Regions from separate parts of the Bacillus sp. M5A3_1b genome, predicted to be linked through region 2. Evidence: a T-box and tRNA genes for the amino acid it is inferred to sense, from the RefSeq annotation. Region 2 holds a T-box; the other holds one or more tRNA genes.
What was found. A T-box is a leader RNA that pairs with one kind of tRNA and senses whether it is charged. The one in region 2 lies ahead of thrS (threonine--tRNA ligase), so its partner is inferred to be a tRNA-Thr.
Positions count from the first base shown of each region.

Region 1: it encodes a tRNA-Thr, which carries the amino acid that the T-box ahead of thrS (threonine--tRNA ligase) is inferred to sense. The anticodon was not compared.

Region 1 covers NZ_JBKEZY010000001.1:1,132,114-1,142,545, forward strand. The annotation lists gene ACLBWW_RS06025 (CalY family protein) at 1-442, shown strand, start outside; gene ACLBWW_RS06030 (S8 family serine peptidase) at 475-4,698, shown strand; gene ACLBWW_RS06035 (L-lactate dehydrogenase) at 5,025-5,969, opposite strand; gene ACLBWW_RS06040 (DUF4179 domain-containing protein) at 6,548-7,576, opposite strand; gene ACLBWW_RS06045 (sigma-70 family RNA polymerase sigma factor) at 7,569-8,099, opposite strand; tRNA gene ACLBWW_RS06050 (tRNA-Glu) at 8,306-8,377, opposite strand; tRNA gene ACLBWW_RS06055 (tRNA-Ser) at 8,383-8,473, opposite strand; tRNA gene ACLBWW_RS06060 (tRNA-Asn) at 8,480-8,554, opposite strand; tRNA gene ACLBWW_RS06065 (tRNA-Ile) at 8,562-8,638, opposite strand; tRNA gene ACLBWW_RS06070 (tRNA-Gly) at 8,649-8,719, opposite strand; tRNA gene ACLBWW_RS06075 (tRNA-Lys) at 8,733-8,808, opposite strand; tRNA gene ACLBWW_RS06080 (tRNA-Thr) at 8,819-8,894, opposite strand; tRNA gene ACLBWW_RS06085 (tRNA-Phe) at 8,909-8,984, opposite strand; tRNA gene ACLBWW_RS06090 (tRNA-Asp) at 8,999-9,074, opposite strand; tRNA gene ACLBWW_RS06095 (tRNA-Met) at 9,078-9,154, opposite strand; tRNA gene ACLBWW_RS06100 (tRNA-Ser) at 9,182-9,274, opposite strand; tRNA gene ACLBWW_RS06105 (tRNA-Ile) at 9,292-9,368, opposite strand; tRNA gene ACLBWW_RS06110 (tRNA-Met) at 9,373-9,449, opposite strand; tRNA gene ACLBWW_RS06115 (tRNA-Ala) at 9,470-9,542, opposite strand; tRNA gene ACLBWW_RS06120 (tRNA-Pro) at 9,557-9,630, opposite strand; tRNA gene ACLBWW_RS06125 (tRNA-Arg) at 9,641-9,714, opposite strand; tRNA gene ACLBWW_RS06130 (tRNA-Leu) at 9,718-9,806, opposite strand; tRNA gene ACLBWW_RS06135 (tRNA-Gly) at 9,823-9,897, opposite strand; tRNA gene ACLBWW_RS06140 (tRNA-Leu) at 9,927-10,007, opposite strand; tRNA gene ACLBWW_RS06145 (tRNA-His) at 10,029-10,104, opposite strand; tRNA gene ACLBWW_RS06150 (tRNA-Thr) at 10,115-10,190, opposite strand; tRNA gene ACLBWW_RS06155 (tRNA-Val) at 10,195-10,270, opposite strand; rRNA gene rrf (5S ribosomal RNA) at 10,276-10,391, opposite strand.
Region 2 covers NZ_JBKEZY010000001.1:832,961-843,392, forward strand. The annotation lists gene ACLBWW_RS04385 (dUTP diphosphatase) at 1-218, opposite strand, end outside; gene rplT (50S ribosomal protein L20) at 688-1,044, opposite strand; gene rpmI (50S ribosomal protein L35) at 1,082-1,282, opposite strand; gene infC (translation initiation factor IF-3) at 1,304-1,807, opposite strand; ribosomal protein L20 leader region at 1,870-1,990, opposite strand; gene thrS (threonine--tRNA ligase) at 2,201-4,138, opposite strand; T-box leader at 4,186-4,415, opposite strand; gene ytxC (putative sporulation protein YtxC) at 4,447-5,328, opposite strand; gene dnaI (primosomal protein DnaI) at 5,608-6,546, opposite strand; gene ACLBWW_RS04420 (replication initiation and membrane attachment family protein) at 6,580-7,986, opposite strand; gene nrdR (transcriptional regulator NrdR) at 8,139-8,600, opposite strand; gene speD (adenosylmethionine decarboxylase) at 8,886-9,269, opposite strand; gene ACLBWW_RS04435 (glyceraldehyde-3-phosphate dehydrogenase) at 9,657-10,432, opposite strand, start outside.

The DNA.
Region 1 (10,432 bases), 300 kb from region 2:
TGTGAAAGATTTAAAACCAGGTGATTTGATTGAAAGAAATTTCAAGCTTGAAAACAAAGGAACATTAGATATTGCAAAAGTAGCACTTGAAACATCCTATGAGGTTACAGATGCAAAGCAAAATAATGCTGGTGAAGATTTAGGTGATCACATCACCGTCAAATTTTTAGTGAATGATGGAAAGCCATCTAATCCAAACGATGATCATGAAATTTTGTGGGAAACAAAACTATCAGAATTAAAAACTATGAAACCGGAGGATGTAGCTACTTCTCTAGAACGTCATAACTTAATAGATGGTATTAAATCTGGTGAAACAGATTATTTACACGTTCTCTTCTCCTTTGAAGACAACGACCAAGATCAAAATAAATTCCAAGGTGATTCCCTGCAGCTAAACTGGACATTCCATGCAGAACAAACACCAGGCGTGGAGAAATAATTTTTAAAATATAAATTATCGGAGGCCTATATATGAAAAAGAAAAATCGTTTTGTTACCGGAATTGTAACGGCTGGTGTTCTATTTTCAACTACCCTTCCGTTCAATGTACTTGCTGAAAACCCTATTAACCAAATTGACTCTTCAAACGCCCAGTCTTTACTATCAAAACTTTCTAAAGAACAGCGCCAAGCATTACAAACGTTAGATGCCAATCCTGGTTTTACTATTTCCCCAGATATTAATACGAGTAGTTCCGAACCAGTAAATATCATTGTAGAATTTCAAACGGCTCCAGTAAAGATTAATGAATTAAAACAAAAAGAAAAAGGATTACAAGCTGCTCCTGAAAATATAAAAGCACGTATTGATCAAGAACATGAGGAATTCCAAAAAGGACTCAAACGTCTTTATCAATTCAGCTCATCAGTAAAATCAGGGAATTTCCAGTCTGTACAAATTAAACGTTCTTATAAGCATGCTATAAATGGGGTTGCTCTAACGTTACCTGCAAATACAGTGGAAGAATTGTTACGAATTGGCGTTGTAAAGCGTATTTGGAAAGATTACGAAGTGAAATTAAATTTACCGAAACAAGCAGAGCAGAAAGCACCTCAAAAACTAACAGATAGCATTCCACAAATTGGAGTCGATAAGTTACATAGCGAGGGCATTACTGGAAAAGGAATTAAAGTTGGTGTATTAGATACAGGTATTGATTACAATCATCCTGACTTAAAAGATGTTTATAAAGGATACCGTGCAAAAAATGGCGAGGACTCTAGCAAAATAGACCCAAACTCTGTAAAAGGTTGGGACTTTATTAATAACGATGCAGATCCGATGGAGACTACGTATGCAGAGTGGCAACAATCTGGTGCTCCTGAATTTGATGATCGTGGTTCTTCCTTCTACACTGCGCATGGTACTCACGTAGCAGGTATCGTTTCTGCGCAAAAGAAAAACAAATCAGATTCAGCTGTAAAAGGTGTTGCACCTGACATTGAACTGTATAACTATCGTGTACTCGGTCCTTACGGAAGCGGAGATAGTTCTGGTATTATCGCTGCAATTGATAAATCTATTTCTGACGGTATGAACGTCATTAACTTATCGTTAGGTGACGATAACAACAATCCGCTTGATCCAACGTCTATCGCTGTTAATAATGCGATGCTTTCTGGTGTTGTTACAGTCGTTGCTGCTGGGAACTCTGGTCCAAATCCAGCGACACTCGGATCACCAGGTGCTTCTCCATTTGCTATTACAGTTGGAGCAAGTGATAGCTCTATTTCCTTACCGAAATTATCAAGTCATGCTGGACAATTACAATTCCCTAACCTAATTTTATTCGGCAAAAACTTCACTGATAAAATAGAAGATTTCAAAGGACAATCCTTACCTATTGAATCTGTCGGAATCGGTACGCCTGACGAATTTAGTAAAAAAGATGTAAAAGGAAAAATTGCTCTCGTTGCACGTGGTACACTCTCATTTGATGAAAAAATCGCGAATGCGAAACAAGCTGGTGCAAAAGCAGTTATTATTTATAACAATGTGGACGGAGAAATCCCTTTCTACGTTGGCGAAAGCACAAAATACATTCCAGCATTCCGCCTAACGAAAGAAGATGGTGAAAAACTAAAAGCTCAAATCGAACAAGGTAATACATCCTTTACTTTCGATGAAATCAATTACATTCAAACAGAAGGCGATCATCTTGCAGACTTTAGCTCACGCGGCCCTGTTACATCAAATGATGATATTAAACCGGATATTACAGCACCTGGTGTTGCGGTACTTTCAACAGTACCTGAATATATTAACGACCCACAAGAGGGCGAAAACTACGATGTTTCCTATGAACGTATGCAAGGAACATCCATGGCATCTCCTCATATCGCTGGCGTTGCTGCTCTTATTTTACAAGAACATCCAGAATACTCTCCATTCGATGTAAAAGCATCTCTTATGAACACAGCTGATGATTTAAAAGAAAAGTATTCCGTATATGAAGTGGGAGCTGGACGAGTAGATGCTTATAACTCTGTTCATACGGAAACAAGTTTTAAAGTGTTAGATACGACAAAAACAATTGTAAATGATGAAGTGATTGAAGTACCTGAAGAAACTGGATCCATTGCATTCGGTAAGTACTATCAAAAAGACGGGGAATCTCTTGAACAAAAACGAAAAATTAAAGTTAAAAATCGCAATAAACAAGAGAAGAAAGAATTTAAAACAGAAATTTCTTATACACCAGCATCTTCTGCTATTAACGATGCTGCCGCAAACGGTGTAAAAGTTTCTACTGCTGAAACAATTACGATTGATGCCGGCAAATCAGATGAAATTGAAGCAAAAATTAATATTCCAGCTGGTGCAAAGCAAGGCCGATATGAAGGATACATCCATATTACAAACACGAAAAATAAAGAAGAAACGTATCAAATTCCGTTCTCTATTCGTGTATCAGAGCCTGGTATTGAAAATGCACTGTTATCAAGAAAAACAATCTCAACTGATACATCTACATTCAATCCATACCGTGAATCGTATTTGCACGGGGCATTCCAATTAAATAGCGAACTGGAGACGTTAGATCTTATCGTGAAAGATTCGAAAACAAATAAGGCTCTCGGCTTCATCGGAACGTTAAACACGAGTGGACTAAAAACGGACGTGTATTACTACTTAGATTCATTCTTTAACGGCAGAGTGTATCCTTTTACAAATGATCCTGCAAAACCAATTGGTGATGAGAAAATCGACTTACCAGAAGGTGATTACACAATTGAATTTGTTGGCTATGATAAAGCCGGAAAAGCACGTGTGAAAGGCGATTATGTCGTAATTGATAATACACCGCCAGAAGTGAAATTAACTGGATTACAGCCTGGTATTTATGAATTAAATGAAGAAAACTATACAGTAGAAGACGGTAAAAAAGCACTATGGATTAAAGGAAATGTATATGATTCTAACGTTGACTACTTAAAAGGAAAAGGATTTAACATTACGCAAGAAGCGAACGGTGTTATGTACTATGATTATTCTCCATACTTGCATAAGTTTTTGCCTATTAATGCAAATGGTGACTTTAAAGTTGGCATTACTCCTGAATCCTTTAAGGTGGAAGGCCCAATGAATACAGGCGTATATATTTTCGATTATGCAACTGCAGGTCCTGACTACCCGAGCGGTGTAAATAACTATTGGTTTATCCCGCAAGGCGCTCAATATGCAAAAGCTAGTTACGATAAAAAGGAATTATATAAAGATGATGAATTCACTGTGACGCTAAACGCCAAACATGTAAAACAATTTGTGTCTGGAGAATTTAACGTAGAATTCCTAGAGAAAAACTTCAAATTTGCAAATGCGAAATTGAATCCTGCTTTTGAAAAGCTCCTTTCCGAAAAAGGGGTAACAGCAAAAGTAAATGAACCGAAACTAGAAGAAGGTTCTGTTACAGTAGGCGGGGCTATTGATGATAAAAACTTCGGCGGATTAGATGGTGATTTCCCGTTCATTGATGTAACTTTCAAAGTAGAAAATGATGAATTTTATGAAGCAAATGCTCAATTAGATTTAGCAGTGTTTGCTTACTGGAAACAAGGTGAATCAGAGCCAAATAGAATGCGTGTCCTTCAAGATCAAACATTCTCAGTTATGTCTTTAAACTCAAAAGTAGAAGGAAATATTAAACCTGGTGCATTCTTAAATGAACGTGGATATTTAGATGAGAAATTCGATTATACAAAGCTTGGTGTAAAAGTATATGCAACGGATTCTTACCGTCATAAGTTTGAAGGCTCACTTGATAAATACGGTTACTTTAAACTAAATGGACTTCCTGTTAATAAACGTGATTATAACTTATACGTGGAGGTTCCAGGGCATTTAACAAGCCGACTAACAACGAAATTAGGTACTGAAAAAGATGGTAAGCTGCTTGGCCAATATTATTATGCACGACCTGATGAAAATCTTGCCGGTGATGTAAATGGAGATAAAGTAATTGATATAAAAGATGCTGAAATTATCGCTAGCAACTATGGTAAAAAAGGACTATCTGTAAAAGACGGCGACCTTAACAAAGATGGCATTGTCGACGAAAAAGATATTCGTTTCGTTGAAAAGAACTTCTTGAAAAAAGGACCGGATGCATCTAAATCACAAATACCTGTTGAAAAATCAAAAAGCGGTACACTGGCAGATATTTTAAAGAAATTAGGATTAACACCTAAAAAATGATAAAGTGAAACTTTAATCAGTGGGGGGTGTTCATCCCCCACTGATTATTAGCCCTCACCAATCGGGCTTTTACGAGCAGTTGATCACCAAACTAACTTCGTTGCTTTCGCTGCATTTTGAGGTGGGGATCTTACTGCCCGGCAAATAGCGGGATAATAAAGAGCACTCTATATAAAGTAGAGTGCTCTTTTCTATAAACGACCCTTATCCAGCAAAAGGGGTATATTGGGGATATACAAGGGAAACCGGAAAAGGAATTTATATTAAATTATATAAAAACTCAGAGGTAGGAAGCAGTTTCCCGCCTCTGAATTATTTAGCAATTATTATAGTACTGGTGCCATTGTTTCTTTTAATACTTTTACAGAATGAGCGAATTTCGCTTTTTCTTCTTCATTTAGCTCAAGTTCTACGATTTCACGTACACCTTCGCGGTTAATAACAGCTGGAACACCTACGAAAGCATCTTTCTCACCATATTGACCTTCAAGGTATGCCGATACAGTTAATACGCTGTTCTCGTTGCTTAAGATTGCTTTAGTTACACGAAGTAGTGACATACCGATTCCGTAGTAAGTTGCACCTTTACGTTCGATGATATGATAAGCTGCATCGCGTACATTTTCGAAGATTTTATCTAAGTCTTCTTGTTTGTACTGCTCGTTGTTAGCTAAGATTGTTTCTAACTTTTGTACACCTACAGTAGCGTGGCTCCATACTGGAAGTTCAGTGTCACCGTGCTCACCAACGATGTAAGCATGAACGTTACGTGGATCTACATCTAAGTAGTCACCTAACATGTAACGGAAACGAGCAGAGTCTAAAGTAGTACCAGAACCGATTACACGCTCTTTTGGTAAACCAGATTCTTTCCAAGTTACGTAAGTTAAAATATCAACTGGGTTTGTAGCGATTAAGAAAATTCCATCGAACCCGCTATCCATAATGCCGCGCACGATTTGTTTAAAGATCTTTGTATTTTTCTCAACTAAGTCTAAACGAGTTTCACCTGGCTTTTGTGGTAATCCAGCAGTGATAACAACTAGATCTGCATCTTTACAATCTGCATAGCTACCGCTCCAAACTTTTGTTGGTGATGGAGAGAATGGTACCGCATGGCTTAAGTCCATTGCTTCCCCTTCTGCTTTTGCTTCATTAACATCTACTAATACGAATTCTTCAGCTACACCTTGGTTGATCATTGAGTAAGCGTAACTACAACCTACAGCTCCTGTTCCTACTAATACTACACGATTGATACCTTTTTTCATGGTAATTTCCCCTCTCTATTGTTCACATCTATTTTTTTATGATTGTTTAAGTAATTAATTAAAATACTAATTTAATGTTGTTTAACTTCTTTACATTCATATTGTAGCACGTATAATTGTGAATTACTTCACAAATTATGACCTATTTGTGAACTTTTTCACATAGAGTGTAAAGTTATTGGAATAGGTGTGGAATCCATACCAAATTAGGTGTTTTCTTTAGATTGTGAAAGGGTTCTTCTTGTGGTTTTTGTCGGTAAGTGAAATTATACCGGCGATTTTTAGAATATATCGATCGTAACTCCAAATATATCAGCGATTTTTAGAATATATCGACCGTAACTCAAATTATATCAGCGATTTTTGCAATATATCGACTTACCGACAAAACTCGACAATAATAACAGCATTAAAAACGCCATCCTTTCTGTATATTTCTACAAAAGAATAGCGTTTTTTGATTATACGGATACAAATTTATCTTAGCTGGACAGCGATGTTTTTTCCATACACGTCAAATTAACATACCGTCACTTATTAACAGTCAATAAACATGTGAACCTAGCAAAGCTCTTTAATTATTGTAGCAACACAGTCGTTTTTAAATCTTCAGCACCTCCATTTTTTAATGTATCATTTAGACCATTAAGATACGCGGGCTCAATTGTTAAGGATTTTGGAGGATTATCCATCGGCGGAAGAGCTAAAACAATATGGTGTCCATATAGTCCCGTACTACCAACTTGCAAGCTGACTCCTTCGTAGATTTTTCCTTTATCATCAGTAACTGTATAATCAAGTGCTGGCCAGCTATCATTAACTTCCATTTCTTTTGGATAATCAAAGGTCAAATCAATCCTCGTTGAAAGTGAAGAAAAGGTTACTTGATTTACTGTTAATGCATATAAATTATCTTTCGTTAATGTTTTTATATTAGGAGTGAATTTATGAATCTCACCTTCAACTTTTGTGAGAGGAAATGCTACGTTCCATGTTCCTGTTTTTCCAAATAAATCTTCCCCATGGACGGAAACATCAATTTTATCACCAAATTCACCGTAATTAGCCAGAGTAAATTCATGCTGCTCGATAATGGTGTTTCCTTCTTTTGATTTCTGTGAAGTAGAACCAATTGCAGATCTGACTTCTTTCCCATTAATGGTTACATAACTAAGTCCAGCTTTCTCTTCATTGGTATTTGAAATAGTATTTTCTCCTTTGTATTCAACTGTGATCACTAAACGTCCACCATCGTAAACAGCTTCTTTCACATTCATCGTTAAACCACTATGGTTATCTTGTCTTTCAATTGATGTAGCAAGCTCATCCTTTTCAATTTTATCAGAAGCAATATCATTAAATTGCGCATAAATGGGGCCTATAACTGGAACACTCGATAATGTCTTTGCCATAGTAGGAGAAATGAATCCAAAACCTAAGAGAGAAACACATATTCCACAAGCAACAAGACTAGAATACTTGATTGTTTTGGTTCTACGGTATTGATTTTTCTTAGCTTGAAGAATGGCTGTTTTTTCTCTTTGAATTAACCTGTCTTCTGGTATAGGAATATCATTGATATGGTGATTAAATTCTTCTTTATTCATAACTATATCCCTCCTTTAAAATGGGGCGTAAAGCTTGCTTTGCTCGATGTAATTGAGATTTTACCGTTCCTTCTGGAGAATTAAGAACCTCAGCAATTTCCTTAATAGATAAATCGTGATAATACCTTAATACAATAATAGTTTTGTAAGTAGGATCTAAGAAATTAAATGCCTCGATTAAATCCAACGATTGCTCTAATTTATTCATGCTCTCTTCTGCACATAAATTAGAAAACATTTCATCATTCGCAACAAGTTGTCTAGAGGATTTTCTTACAAAATCAATGGATTTAAAAACAAGAATTTTAGTAATCCAACTTTGAAATTTCTCCGGCTTTTTTAACTTTCTCAATGAAAGATATGCTTCATAAATTGTTTCTTGGTATATATCCAGTGCATCTTGTTCATTTCTTACATAAGAATAAGCTGTTCGATATAGTTTTGGGCGAACAAAAGTAATAAGTTGTTCAAATGCTTGATCATTTCCTCTTGTCGCTTGTTTTACTAGATAGGCTATGTCCATTTTTATTTCTTCCTCCCTTTACTAATATAGTCGAATGAGAGAATAAAAAGGTTGCAAAAATAAGTGTATATATATCTCCTACAACTTATTGCAATGATTACTATCAAGCACTAATGCCACAAAAAATCCATAAAAAAAGCAGACTATCCAAAGTCCGCTTTTACAAAACAAAAAAGAGATAGCAGATTATGCTATCTCTTTTAGTATGACCCGTACGGGATTCGAACCCGTGTTACCGCCGTGAAAGGGCGGTGTCTTAACCACTTGACCAACGGGCCAATTCTGGCAGAGAAGAAGGGATTCGAACCCTCGCACCGCGTTCGCGATCTACTCCCTTAGCAGGGGAGCCCCTTGAGCCACTTGGGTACTTCTCTATAATATGGCTCCGCAGGTAGGACTCGAACCTACGACCGATCGGTTAACAGCCGATAGCTCTACCACTGAGCTACTGCGGAATAATTATGGTGGGCCTAAATGGACTCGAACCATCGACCTCACGCTTATCAGGCGTGCGCTCTAACCAGCTGAGCTATAGGCCCATAATTGAAAAGCGGGTGAAGAGAATCGAACTCTCGACCAGAGCTTGGAAGGCTCTTGTTTTACCACTAAACTACACCCGCATTAAATTGTAAATGGTGAGCCATGAAGGATTCGAACCTTCGACCCTCTGATTAAAAGTCAGATGCTCTACCAACTGAGCTAATGGCTCATTTTGAAAGTGGTGCCGACTAGAGGACTTGAACCCCCAACCTACTGATTACAAGTCAGTTGCTCTACCAGTTGAGCTAAGTCGGCTTGCGACTTCAAAATGGTGGCTCGGGACGGAATCGAACCGCCGACACGAGGATTTTCAGTCCTCTGCTCTACCGACTGAGCTACCGAGCCTTTATGTAAAAAAATGGCGGTCCCGACCGGGGTCGAACCGGCGATCTCCTGCGTGACAGGCAGGCATGTTAACCACTACACCACGGGACCATTTGGTTGCGGGGACAGGATTTGAACCTGCGACCTTCGGGTTATGAGCCCGACGAGCTACCGTGCTGCTCCACCCCGCGATGATAAAATATTTAATTTAGAAAAAATGGAGGAGGTAGAGGGATTCGAACCCCCGCGCGACTCTCGCCGCCTGTCGGTTTTCAAGACCGATCCCTTCAGCCGAACTTGGGTATACCTCCGAGATATAAAGCTTTAGTGGTGGACCTTGTAGGACTCGAACCTACGACCGGACGGTTATGAGCCGTCTGCTCTAACCAGCTGAGCTAAAGGTCCTTTATGGTAGCGGCGGAGGGGATCGAACCCCCGACCTCACGGGTATGAACCGTACGCTCTAGCCAGCTGAGCTACACCGCCATAAAATATATTAAAATAAGTGGAGCCTAGCGGGATCGAACCGCTGACCTCCTGCGTGCAAGGCAGGCGCTCTCCCAGCTGAGCTAAGGCCCCGTGTTTTTGGAAAATCGGGAAGACAGGATTTGAACCTGCGACCCCCTGGTCCCAAACCAGGTGCTCTACCAAGCTGAGCCACTTCCCGTTAATAAAAGCGCGCCCGAGAGGAGTCGAACCCCTAACCTCTTGATCCGTAGTCAAACGCTCTATCCAATTGAGCTACGGGCGCATATGGTGCCGAGGGCGGGGGTCGAACCCGCACGGTGGTCACCCACCGCAGGATTTTAAGTCCTGTGCGTCTGCCTGTTCCGCCACCCCGGCATGTCATATTGAAAATTGGAGCGGAAGACGGGATTCGAACCCGCGACCCCAACCTTGGCAAGGTTGTATTCTACCACTGAACTACTTCCGCAAGACATGTATGAGTTATTTTATTAAAAGTGCGGGTGAAGGGAGTCGAACCCCCACGCCAAAGGCGCTAGATCCTAAGTCTAGTGCGTCTGCCAGTTCCGCCACACCCGCATATTAATTTTTAAAGAAAAATGGGGCGACTGATGGGAATCGAACCCACGAATGCCGGAGCCACAATCCGGTGCGTTAACCACTTCGCCACAACCGCCATGATTTTCTGGTGCCGACTAGAGGACTTGAACCCCCAACCTACTGATTACAAGTCAGTTGCTCTACCAATTGAGCTAAGTCGGCTAAATGGTGGAGGATGACGGGATCGAACCGCCGACCCCCTGCTTGTAAGGCAGGTGCTCTCCCAGCTGAGCTAATCCTCCGAATTGCCTGGCAACGTCCTACTCTCACAGGGACAAGGTCCCAACTACCATCGGCGCTAGAGAGCTTAACTTCCGTGTTCGGTATGGGAACGGGTGTGGCCTCTCTGCCATCATTACCAGACTGTATTCATTTAAGACAAGAATTATTGTAACTTATTTAAC
Region 2 (10,432 bases):
TGCAAGCCATCTACGTATTCTTCTAATATTACTTCACGTTCTGATGCTGGTTTGTTGCTCCAATATTTAAAACAACGTGTTTCATTTGCAAGTTCTCCAATTTCTACAAGAAGAGCTAACATTTTTTCTTTTAACAACTTTTTCGGTTGTAAATCATGCTCTTTCACAATACGGTCATCTAATTCTTTTTGTAATTTAAACAGTTGTAGTAAGTCCATTCTATTGTCCTCCTCCAACATCGCATTTTACGCAACAATGTTGTTTCATCTCAAAGTTCATTATTATTTTTCGTTTCTTATTAATAAGTCAGCCATTTATCTCTTTACAAAATAGCTTGTCCTTAATTCACAAATACGTTTCAATCATCACGATTAGATTGTTCACTCGGATTGGTGATAGTTAATCATTATCCGGGGATTGTCCACTGATAAAAAATTTATTTTATCTGATGAAAGTTCCATATCATCTTTCCATTATAGCAGTGTCGTTTCAGGTAGGAAAGATACTCTTCTTTCCAAAGGGGGATAATTGAAAAAAGCCAGGAGAATTCTCCTAGCTTCATATGTATATTCTTCTATATCGCTATAGCTTTTATATTGATTTTGTCATATCGATAACGACATACTTCTCTTTGCATACAAATAAAAAACCTTAGAAGAAAAATCTTCTAAGGTTTCAACTAATTAATTAGTTAATGTTGTTTTTTGCAACTGTTGCTAATTCAGCGAAAGCTTTTTCGTCATGAACAGCTAAGTCAGCAAGCATCTTGCGGTTAACTTCGATGCCAGCATTTTTAAGACCGTGCATTAAACGGCTGTAAGAAAGACCATTCATACGAGCTGCTGCGTTGATACGTGTAATCCATAATTTACGGAAGTCACGTTTCTTTTGACGACGGTCACGGAATGCATACATTAGAGATTTCATAACCTGTTGGTTAGCAACCTTGAATAATGTACTCTTAGAACCGTAGTAACCTTTTGCTAATTTTATAACTTTTTTACGACGTTGACGAGTAACTGTACCACCTTTTACTCTTGGCATAATATTACCTCCTAATTGTTCTATATATCAGCCGAACTTATTTTAAGTTGTCAAGCATTTGACGAATGCGTTTGAAGTCACCAGCGCTTACTACACCAGCTTTACGTAGTTTACGTTTAGCTTTTGTAGATTTGTTAGCGAATAAATGGCTTGTGTAAGCGTGAGAACGTTTCAGTTTACCTGATCCAGTCTTTTTGAAACGCTTTGCAGAGCCGCGATGAGTTTTTTGTTTAGGCATAGGTATTTCCTCCTCTATCTATTACTTATCGTTTTTCGGTGCTAAAACTAAGAACATACTACGTCCTTCCATTTTAGGCTTAGATTCAATTGTACTAACTTCAGCACAAGCTTCTGAGAAGCGATCTAAAACACGTTGACCGATTTCTTTATGAGTAATGGCACGTCCTTTAAAGCGAATTGACGCTTTAACCTTGTCGCCTTTCTCTAAAAACTTGATAGCATTACGAAGTTTTGTGTTAAAGTCGTGTTCATCAATTGTTGGACTTAAACGAACTTCTTTCATGCTAATTACTTTTTGATTTTTGCGCTGTTCTTTTTCTTTCTTCTGTTGCTCAAAGCGGAATTTACCGTAGTCCATAATGCGGCATACTGGCGGTTTCGCATTTGGAGCAACTAATACTAAATCAAGATTAAGATTTGCAGCTAAGTCTAAAGCATCATTACGAGACTTGATTCCAAGTTGATCGCCATTTGCACCAACTAAACGTACTTCACGTGCACGAATTTGCTCGTTAATCATCATATCCTTGCTAATAGTAAGCCACCTCCAAGGTTTTTTCAGAACATCTTTTGTAGTCATAGAACCCGACAAAAAAAGTGCGGGCATACGACACCCACACTTGTAAATTCTTAAGTAAGAAATACATTTACCTGTAAACTGCGAATGCGTCCATCAGGTGAGAAGCGGGTGCTTCTACTTGTTCCACAAAACAATATTCTATTATCCTTGATGAGTTTATCATAGGACATGACGTCTGTCAAGAAGACGCTATGTGTTTTACTAACAACAAGAAATATTGTAACAAACAACTAACATACTTGCAATACTTTTTTATGATAAGTATAGTTTGGTTATTTTTTCTAGTTTTTCTTTTTTATAATACATACGAAAGCCGCGGTATACCGCGGCTCTGTCTTATCGTTTTCCTTCTACTTTAATCATATCAACAAAAGCATCTAATGCAATTGTTTCTGATTTTTGTTCACCATATTTACGTACGTTTACGCCGTTTTCAGTTACTTCATTGTCACCTACTACAAGCATGTACGGAATTTTTTGCATTTGTGCTTCACGGATTTTGTAACCAATTTTCTCTTCACGAGTATCTAATTCAACACGGATACCAGCACGACGTAATTCATCTTGTACTTTCTTCGCATAGTCTAAATGTACTTGCGGAGAAACTGGAATTACTTGCGCTTGAACTGGAGCTAACCAAGTTGGGAATGCACCTTTGTATTCTTCAATTAAGAAGGCTACGAAACGTTCCATAGTTGATACAACACCACGGTGAATTACAACTGGACGATGTTGTTTACCGTCTTCACCAACGTAAGATAATTCAAAGCGTTCTGGAAGTAAGAAGTCTAATTGTACAGTTGAAAGTGTTTCGTCTTTTCCAAGAGCAGTACGAACTTGAACGTCAAGTTTTGGACCGTAGAATGCCGCTTCACCTTCAGCTTCATAGTAATCAAGACCCATTTCATCCATAGCTTCTTTTAACATACCTTGCGCTTTTTCCCACATCTCATCATCAGCATAGTACTTTTTAGTATCAGCTGGGTCACGATAAGATAGACGGAATGAATAGTTCTCTAAACCAAAATCTTTGTACACTTCTAGAGTTAAGTTTACAACACGTTTTAACTCTTCTTTAATTTGATCTGGGCGAACGAAAATGTGCGCATCGTTTAAAGTCATTCCGCGTACACGTTGTAATCCAGATAATGCTCCAGACATTTCATAGCGGTGCATTGTTCCAAGTTCCGCAATACGGATTGGTAATTCACGGTAGCTGTGAATATCATTTTTATAAACCATCATGTGGTGAGGGCAGTTCATCGGACGAAGAACTAACTCTTCATTATCCATTTCCATTGATGGGAACATACCATCACGGTAGTGATTCCAGTGACCAGAAGTTTCATAAAGCTCTCTGCTTCCTAGTACTGGAGTGTATACGTGATCATAGCCTAAGCTTGCTTCTTTATCAACGATGTAACGCTCGATAATGCGGCGGATAGTTGCACCTTTTGGTAACCAAAGTGGTAAACCTTGTCCTACTTTTTGGCTATTAGTAAATAGTTTTAATTCTTTACCTAATTTACGGTGATCGCGCTCTTTCGCTTCTTCAAGCATACGTAAGTGCTCATCTAATTCTGCTTTCTTAACGAATGCAGTACCGTAAATACGTTGTAGCATTTTATTATTGCTATCGCCGCGCCAGTAAGCACCTGCAACGCTTAATAATTTAAATACTTTAATTTTCCCTGTAGATGGAAGGTGAACACCACGGCAAAGGTCGAAGAATTCGCCTTGCTCATAGATTGAAATAACTGCATCTTCTGGAAGATCGTTAATTAAATCTAATTTTAACTCATCGCCGATTTCTTCAAAGCGACGAAGTGCTTCTGCACGTGGCACTTCATGACGAACGATTTCTAAGTTCTCGTTCACAATTTTTTGCATTTCTTTTTCGATTTTCTTGAAGTCTTCAACTGTGATTGCTTCTTCCATATCAATATCGTAGTAGAAGCCATTTTCAATTACTGGACCAATGCCGAGCTCAAGCTTAGCATCTTTATATAAACGTTTTAACGCTTGTGCTAATAGGTGGGCTGTTGAATGGCGTAAAATGTATAAGCCATCTTCAGAATCTAATGTAATAATAGAAACTGCACCATCTTCTTCGATTGGTGTAACAAGATCGATCATCTCATCGTTTAATTTTCCAGCCACAGCTTTTTTCTTTAAGCCTGGGCTAATAGAAGCTGCGATTTCTTCAGTTGTTACGCCTTTTGGAAACTCCTTCACAGCTCCATCAGGGAAAGTAATTTTAACTACATCTGCCATCACTGGTCACTCCTCTTTTTTTCAAAATAAAAAACACTCATCCCGTAAAAAGGGACGAGTGTTGAATTCGTGGTTCCACCCTTGTTCCAATTAACATTATTGTTAATTGCTCAAGTTCAACATAACGGTGTTGTCCGTTAGCAATTACTAGAAAAAACCGTTCACTGCTAAAGTTTAGAGGTGGTAAGTAATAATCCCGTACTAGGAAGCTCACACCCTAAGGCTTCCCTCTCTGAAAATCGTAGAAAACTACTCATGTCCTCATCATGACATTTCAATATATTTCATTTATGTAGGTAATTATATGCTCAAAAACTTAGAAAATCAAGGGCGTTACCTTTATTTTTTAAATTTTTCACATTGCGCTCAAACTCATGTAATCCATGTAATTGGATCCGTTCTTGGAATACATTTCGCAAAGTAATAATCATATTATGGTCTTGTTCTTTCGTATATAAATAAATTTTTTTCGGCGAAATAGAAAGAAGTGGTGCAATTACTTTCGTATCAATATATACATCCTTTTGCTTTAATAATTCCTCGTCTATATATTGGACCAATTTCTCCTGTTTTAAACGTCTACCTTTATCATCATAGAAAATAAAACTTTCATCAAAAATAAGATGCACACAGGACAAACGTGATTTTCGGCTACGCACTTGTTGCCTTAGCGTCTCAATAAACATTTGATATTCTTGTTCCAACTTATACTCATCAATCGACAATTCAGCAAGCTTAGCTACCATTTCCCTATATGTACGAAGGCGAAAACGAACATATGATGAAAACGAGAACGAAAGCGGATCACAAAGCCAGTTATTTAAAGAAGATTTAATATATGATTCAAATGTGTGACGTGTTAATTCACGAGCAATCCCTTTTCTTCTTCCCTTTAGAATCTCTTGTGCCATATGCAATATTTGATGACACTCTTCCTCTTCTTCATAAAAAAACTTCTCTTTTAAGATTGTATAAATCCACTTATTTTGCTTTACATTCACAATGAAATATACCATTACCGGCAATAAAATCTTTTCAATATAATTCGATTCACATACTGGTATGTGAATCACCACTTTTTGTTCCTGTAAATACACACTCGTTTCCTTATATAACAGTTCCGCTCTTTTCAATAGTTGTCTATATACATGCATAGCATCATTTTTTTCTTCGAAGCAAATTTCAATCACTTTTGTCCCCCCTTTTATCCCTGCTCTAAAGGATTGTATCTATACGTTACAAATCCTATAAGAGTCCGTCCCGCGTGAAGTTCACTCTTAGTAGAATTACATTTCCTATCGTTAGAAAATCCACTCAATATGGCTTGCTAATTTTATATATATTAAGGGAGGGAGAAAAAAATGATACAAGCTACAATGAATTTTCTATAAGAAGTTTTTCGTTTTGCAATTCACCTATTCTGAGAAGTGTTCAAAACGAAAAAAAGAGCAAGCTTTTCAGCTTACTCTTTACTTATGACGTCGGTTTTTCCCGCCAATCGGAATCGGCTTCGCTAAATATTTAATTCGTTCCATAATACGTGCTGCTTTCATTTGTTCTGCTTCACCACGCTGTGTATACGTTAAATGATGTTCCAATTCCTTGAAATCAAAGTTAGACGTAAAGAACGTCGGTAAGTTTTCTAACATACGGAATTGCAAAATTGCACCAAGCACATCGTCACGCACAAAACTTGACATCGCTTCTGCTCCGATATCATCTAGCATTAAAACTTGTACGCGTTTCACCGCATCAATCTTTTCCCCAATCGAATTATCTTGAATCGAACTTTTAATTTCACGTAAAAATTCAGGGAAGTATACGAGCATCGAACTTATTTTCTTTTGAGCAAGTTCATTCGCCATTGCTCCTAACAAATACGTTTTCCCTACACCAAATTTACCGTACAAATATAAACCTTGTACTTTTTTACCAGGTTCATATGTACTTAAAAATTCATTAGCTGCACCAATTGCATCAATACGCGCATCTAAATCTGAAGGATCTAAGTTTTCCATCGTTGCCTGTAAAATGTCAGTTGGCATATATACACTTTGAACGAGTTTTTCATATTTCTTTCTCTCGTCATATGCTACTTTTCTAACGCAACGATCGTATTGAATATCAATCATCTTCCCTTGGATAACGAGCTTTGGCTCATATCCTTGCAGCATGTTTTTACACGAACCTAGATCCGGACAATCCGCACAACCTACACTTTGTCCAATATATTCGTATAACTTCACAAGGCTGCGCTCAATCATAGAAGTTGTTACTTCACCTTGATGTTCGTCTATAAATTCTTTCACACGCGGATGCGCCATTACTTCCGCCTTTAATACTTCATATCTATTTTTAAAATTTTTATTTTCCATTAACTTTGCAAATGAATTTTGAATATGCTCCATTTTCTCACCTCAAAGAGCGTTCATTCTCTTCTATTAATCACGCTTATATTTTTTTAACACTTCTTCTAGTCGTTTTCGTTCATCATCTAACGTACTTGCATCTTTTTTCTTACTTACATCTTTCTTCACTATTTCTTTCTCTTGTTCTTTCGGCTCTTCTTTCAGCCAATCTGGTACCATTTCTTTTCTTATCGTTTTCTTCGACGTACGGCCTTTTTTCTTCGTCTCAGCCCATTCTTGATATTGACGGTTTTCTTCTTTCGCTAACGCCATTGCTTCAGCTACTGTACCGACCTTTTTACGTGCCCAATGCCCAGCAATTTTCTCCACATACGTTTTCGCAAGCTTCATATCTGAGCGTAGCATAACGTAATAAATAAGTACATTCACAACACCTGGCGTTAATTTTTGATTGATCATTACATCTTCAACGATCTGTAAGTCAGCCTTTGTCGCCTCTGCACCACCAGAGATTTCTTTTAATAGTTGTTTTGGTGAGATTTCCTCTAACTGTTTTATTAACATCTCTTCTTGCGTAGAAGGCTCTTTTCCTTCCATCATACGTGCAGCGTGAGGTTGTACTCTTTCACTTAATACAGGTAACGCTTGACCGTTTTCGAACTGATACCAATCACGTGCTCCTTTTCTAAGCCTTTCGATATCAATTGTCTGCATCTCTGTCACCGTACCAAGAACGATATTTTGCATCGATAACACATCTACATCGTATACGTAAGCAAGTGTACTGACACATTCTCGCACTTGATCTGTAATCGCCTTTTTAGGGACAAGAGCGGACAAGCCATCTACAAATAAGGAGAAATCAAAGAAATCATTCCAAACTTTTGGAGCGTCTCCCTTCTCGTTACTTGGCATAGCTGTCGTTTTTGGAATACGAAGATCTTCTTGCGCATGCTCAAGCTGTCCTGGATTAAACGAACCAAACACATCATTGAAAGAACGCGTAACATTTTCATAAGAAGCAAAATCAAATTCTTCTTCTAAGAAATATTGCTTTACTTGATTATATTTTGTCCGACTCAATCGATTGTATAAAAAGATGCTTAACACAATATCATCAAAAAACTGCTTCGGAGATAAAGGTGGTTGCAATTCGTATATAAACATTCGAATATCTTTTTCTTTCTTAATATATACCTTCAAAAGCCCAATTGCTTCTAACTTTACTCGTTCCTCATATATTTCGGGAAGCTGCATCTGCATGGTCACCATAAGGGAATGATGTGTATTCTCTTTTCCAAACACACGATCTTGCTCTAACTCTCCCCATAGCGTCATGTACAAACTAAAAGCTCTACTACCTATTAACGGCTGATACAACATCGTTAACACTTTTCGGTCGTAATTATGCAGTAACCCTTTCGCACTTACTTTATAACGATCAATTGGCAATAGCTCCATCCATGACTGTTTTTCCATTCTTGCTTTTCCTTTCTCTCATCCAATCTATCCTCTACTTCATTCGTTCTATCTTCATTATATAATTGCTTAGCGAAAAAGAGCTATTAGCTTTCGCTTCTAGCTCTCTTATCTCATTACTTACGGTATGTAAAGAGAATAAAATACAACTTCTACTCTCTTTCTTTTTGCAGTATATCTTTTAATTCTTCAATAAATACATTTAAATCTTTAAATTGGCGATATACAGAAGCAAAACGCACGTAAGCAACATCATCAATATCACGCAGTTCTTCCATAACAATTTCACCAATCATATCACTTTTCACTTCTGATATACCTAAATTACGAAGTTCACGTTCCACACTTTGAGTTACTTCTTCTAATTGTCTTAAAGATACTGGTCTTTTTTCGCACGCTTTAATTAAGCCGCGCAAAATCTTTTCTTTATTAAACTCTTCTCGTGTGCCTTCTTTTTTTACAACGATAAGAGGTGACTCTTCTACTCTTTCAAATGTCGTAAAGCGACTTAAACAACTTTCACACTCTCTCCTTCTTCGAATAGAGCGCCCCTCGTCTACCGGACGCGAATCCAACACTCTTGTACCATTATGCGAACAGGATGGACAACGCAATATATTCACTCCTTTACACTATACTCTTTATTTTTTCTCTACTTACTTCATCTGACAATATATATACAATATTATATAACTCATTCTAACTCTCTTACCACTTTAAGTTTAAGCACATTATTTTATCATCTCGTTTTCAAAAATAAGATGGTAGATGGGGTGCTAACTTATTCGTAAGAGCCCAATTTATCTCACTAACGAGTACGTTATATTTTTCCTTTTTTATAAACTAAAAAAGAGGTGCATTATACACCTCTTTACATTTTAAATCAATTATGTTCTTTTTTAAAGAGCTTTTGTTTCTCTCTGCTTAATTTCGAAGCTACCAGTGCCTCGAGGAAGCTCGATGCTCTCACGCGTTTTCGCGTTTAAACCTTCTGCAATATATTCTGCAGCAACATTTGGATCAATACGATCCCCACAAGTATAAACATCAATACTTGCGTAACCGTGCTCCGGAAAGCTATGAATTGTTAAATGTGATTCCGAGATAATTACTACTCCACTTACACCTTGTGGTGCAAATTTATGGAAAGCAACCTCACGCACTTCAGCACCAGCTCTCAGTGCTGCATCCACAAATAATTGTTCAATATACGGCATGTCATTAAGCTTGTCGAAATCACAATCCCAAAGTTCAGCGATTACGTGACGACCCATCGTATCCATAGTATCCATTCTACAGTTCCCCCTTGTAAATTTATTCTAACTGTTCGAATTGAAAACTAATTTGCAATTTGGCTTGCTCCACTACCACGGGGGAAAGTTAGTCCAGAGAGGTCCTAACCCTTTAAGTAGTGACTACGTACCTCAGCTCTTAAGTTTACGAGTGTTAGTATACTTTGTTTATTTTCATTTTGCAACAACAGTTTTTTCGATTTTCTGTCATATTTTCCTCTTTACTTTTCCCTAAAAAAAATAAATGATTCACAAATACAGTAATCACAACGTTTCGTGGTATGTCCACTTTCAAAAATATACTCCTATAATTTTTTTCCTTTTCAGAAAAAAATAAAAAAAGAGGGCAAATATTCGCTTGCCCTCTCCCTTATTCACTTAAATATGTTGCACATTTTTTTGCTTCGCTAATTCGTCAACAACTAACGTTACAAGATCTACAACACGACGAGAGTAGCCCCACTCGTTATCATACCAAGCAAGTACTTTCACTTTACGATCACCCATTACCATTGTAGATAAACCATCAATAATAGCTGAGTGTGTATTTGTATTAAAGTCAATAGATACTAAAGGCTCTTCACTGAATTCTACAATACCTTTTAATGCACCGTTTGCAACAGTTTTGAATGCTTCATTAATAGCTTCAACTGTCACATCACGTTTTACATCTACTACTAAGTCAACAAGAGATACGTTTGGTGTTGGTACACGAAGTGCCATACCATGAAGTTTTCCGTTTAAGTGCGGAAGAACTTTTGCAAGCGCTTTCGCAGCGCCTGTCGTTGTCGGAATGATTGATTGTCCGCAAGCACGTGCTCTTCTTAAATCTTTATGTGGGTTATCAATATTTTTTTGGTCATTTGTATAAGCGTGAACAGTTGTCATTAAACCGTTTTCAATTCCAAACTGCTCATCTAACACCTTAACAACAGGCGCTAAACAGTTTGTTGTGCAAGATGCATTTGAAATAACAGTATGTTTTGTAATATCTAATTGGTCTTCGTTCACACCAACTACAATTGTTACATCTTCATTTTTACCAGGCGCTGTTAAAATAACTTTTTTCGCTCCAGCTTCAACATGTAGAATTGCTTTTTCTTTTGAATTAAATTTACCAGTTGCTTCAATTACAACTTCAACACCTAAATCTG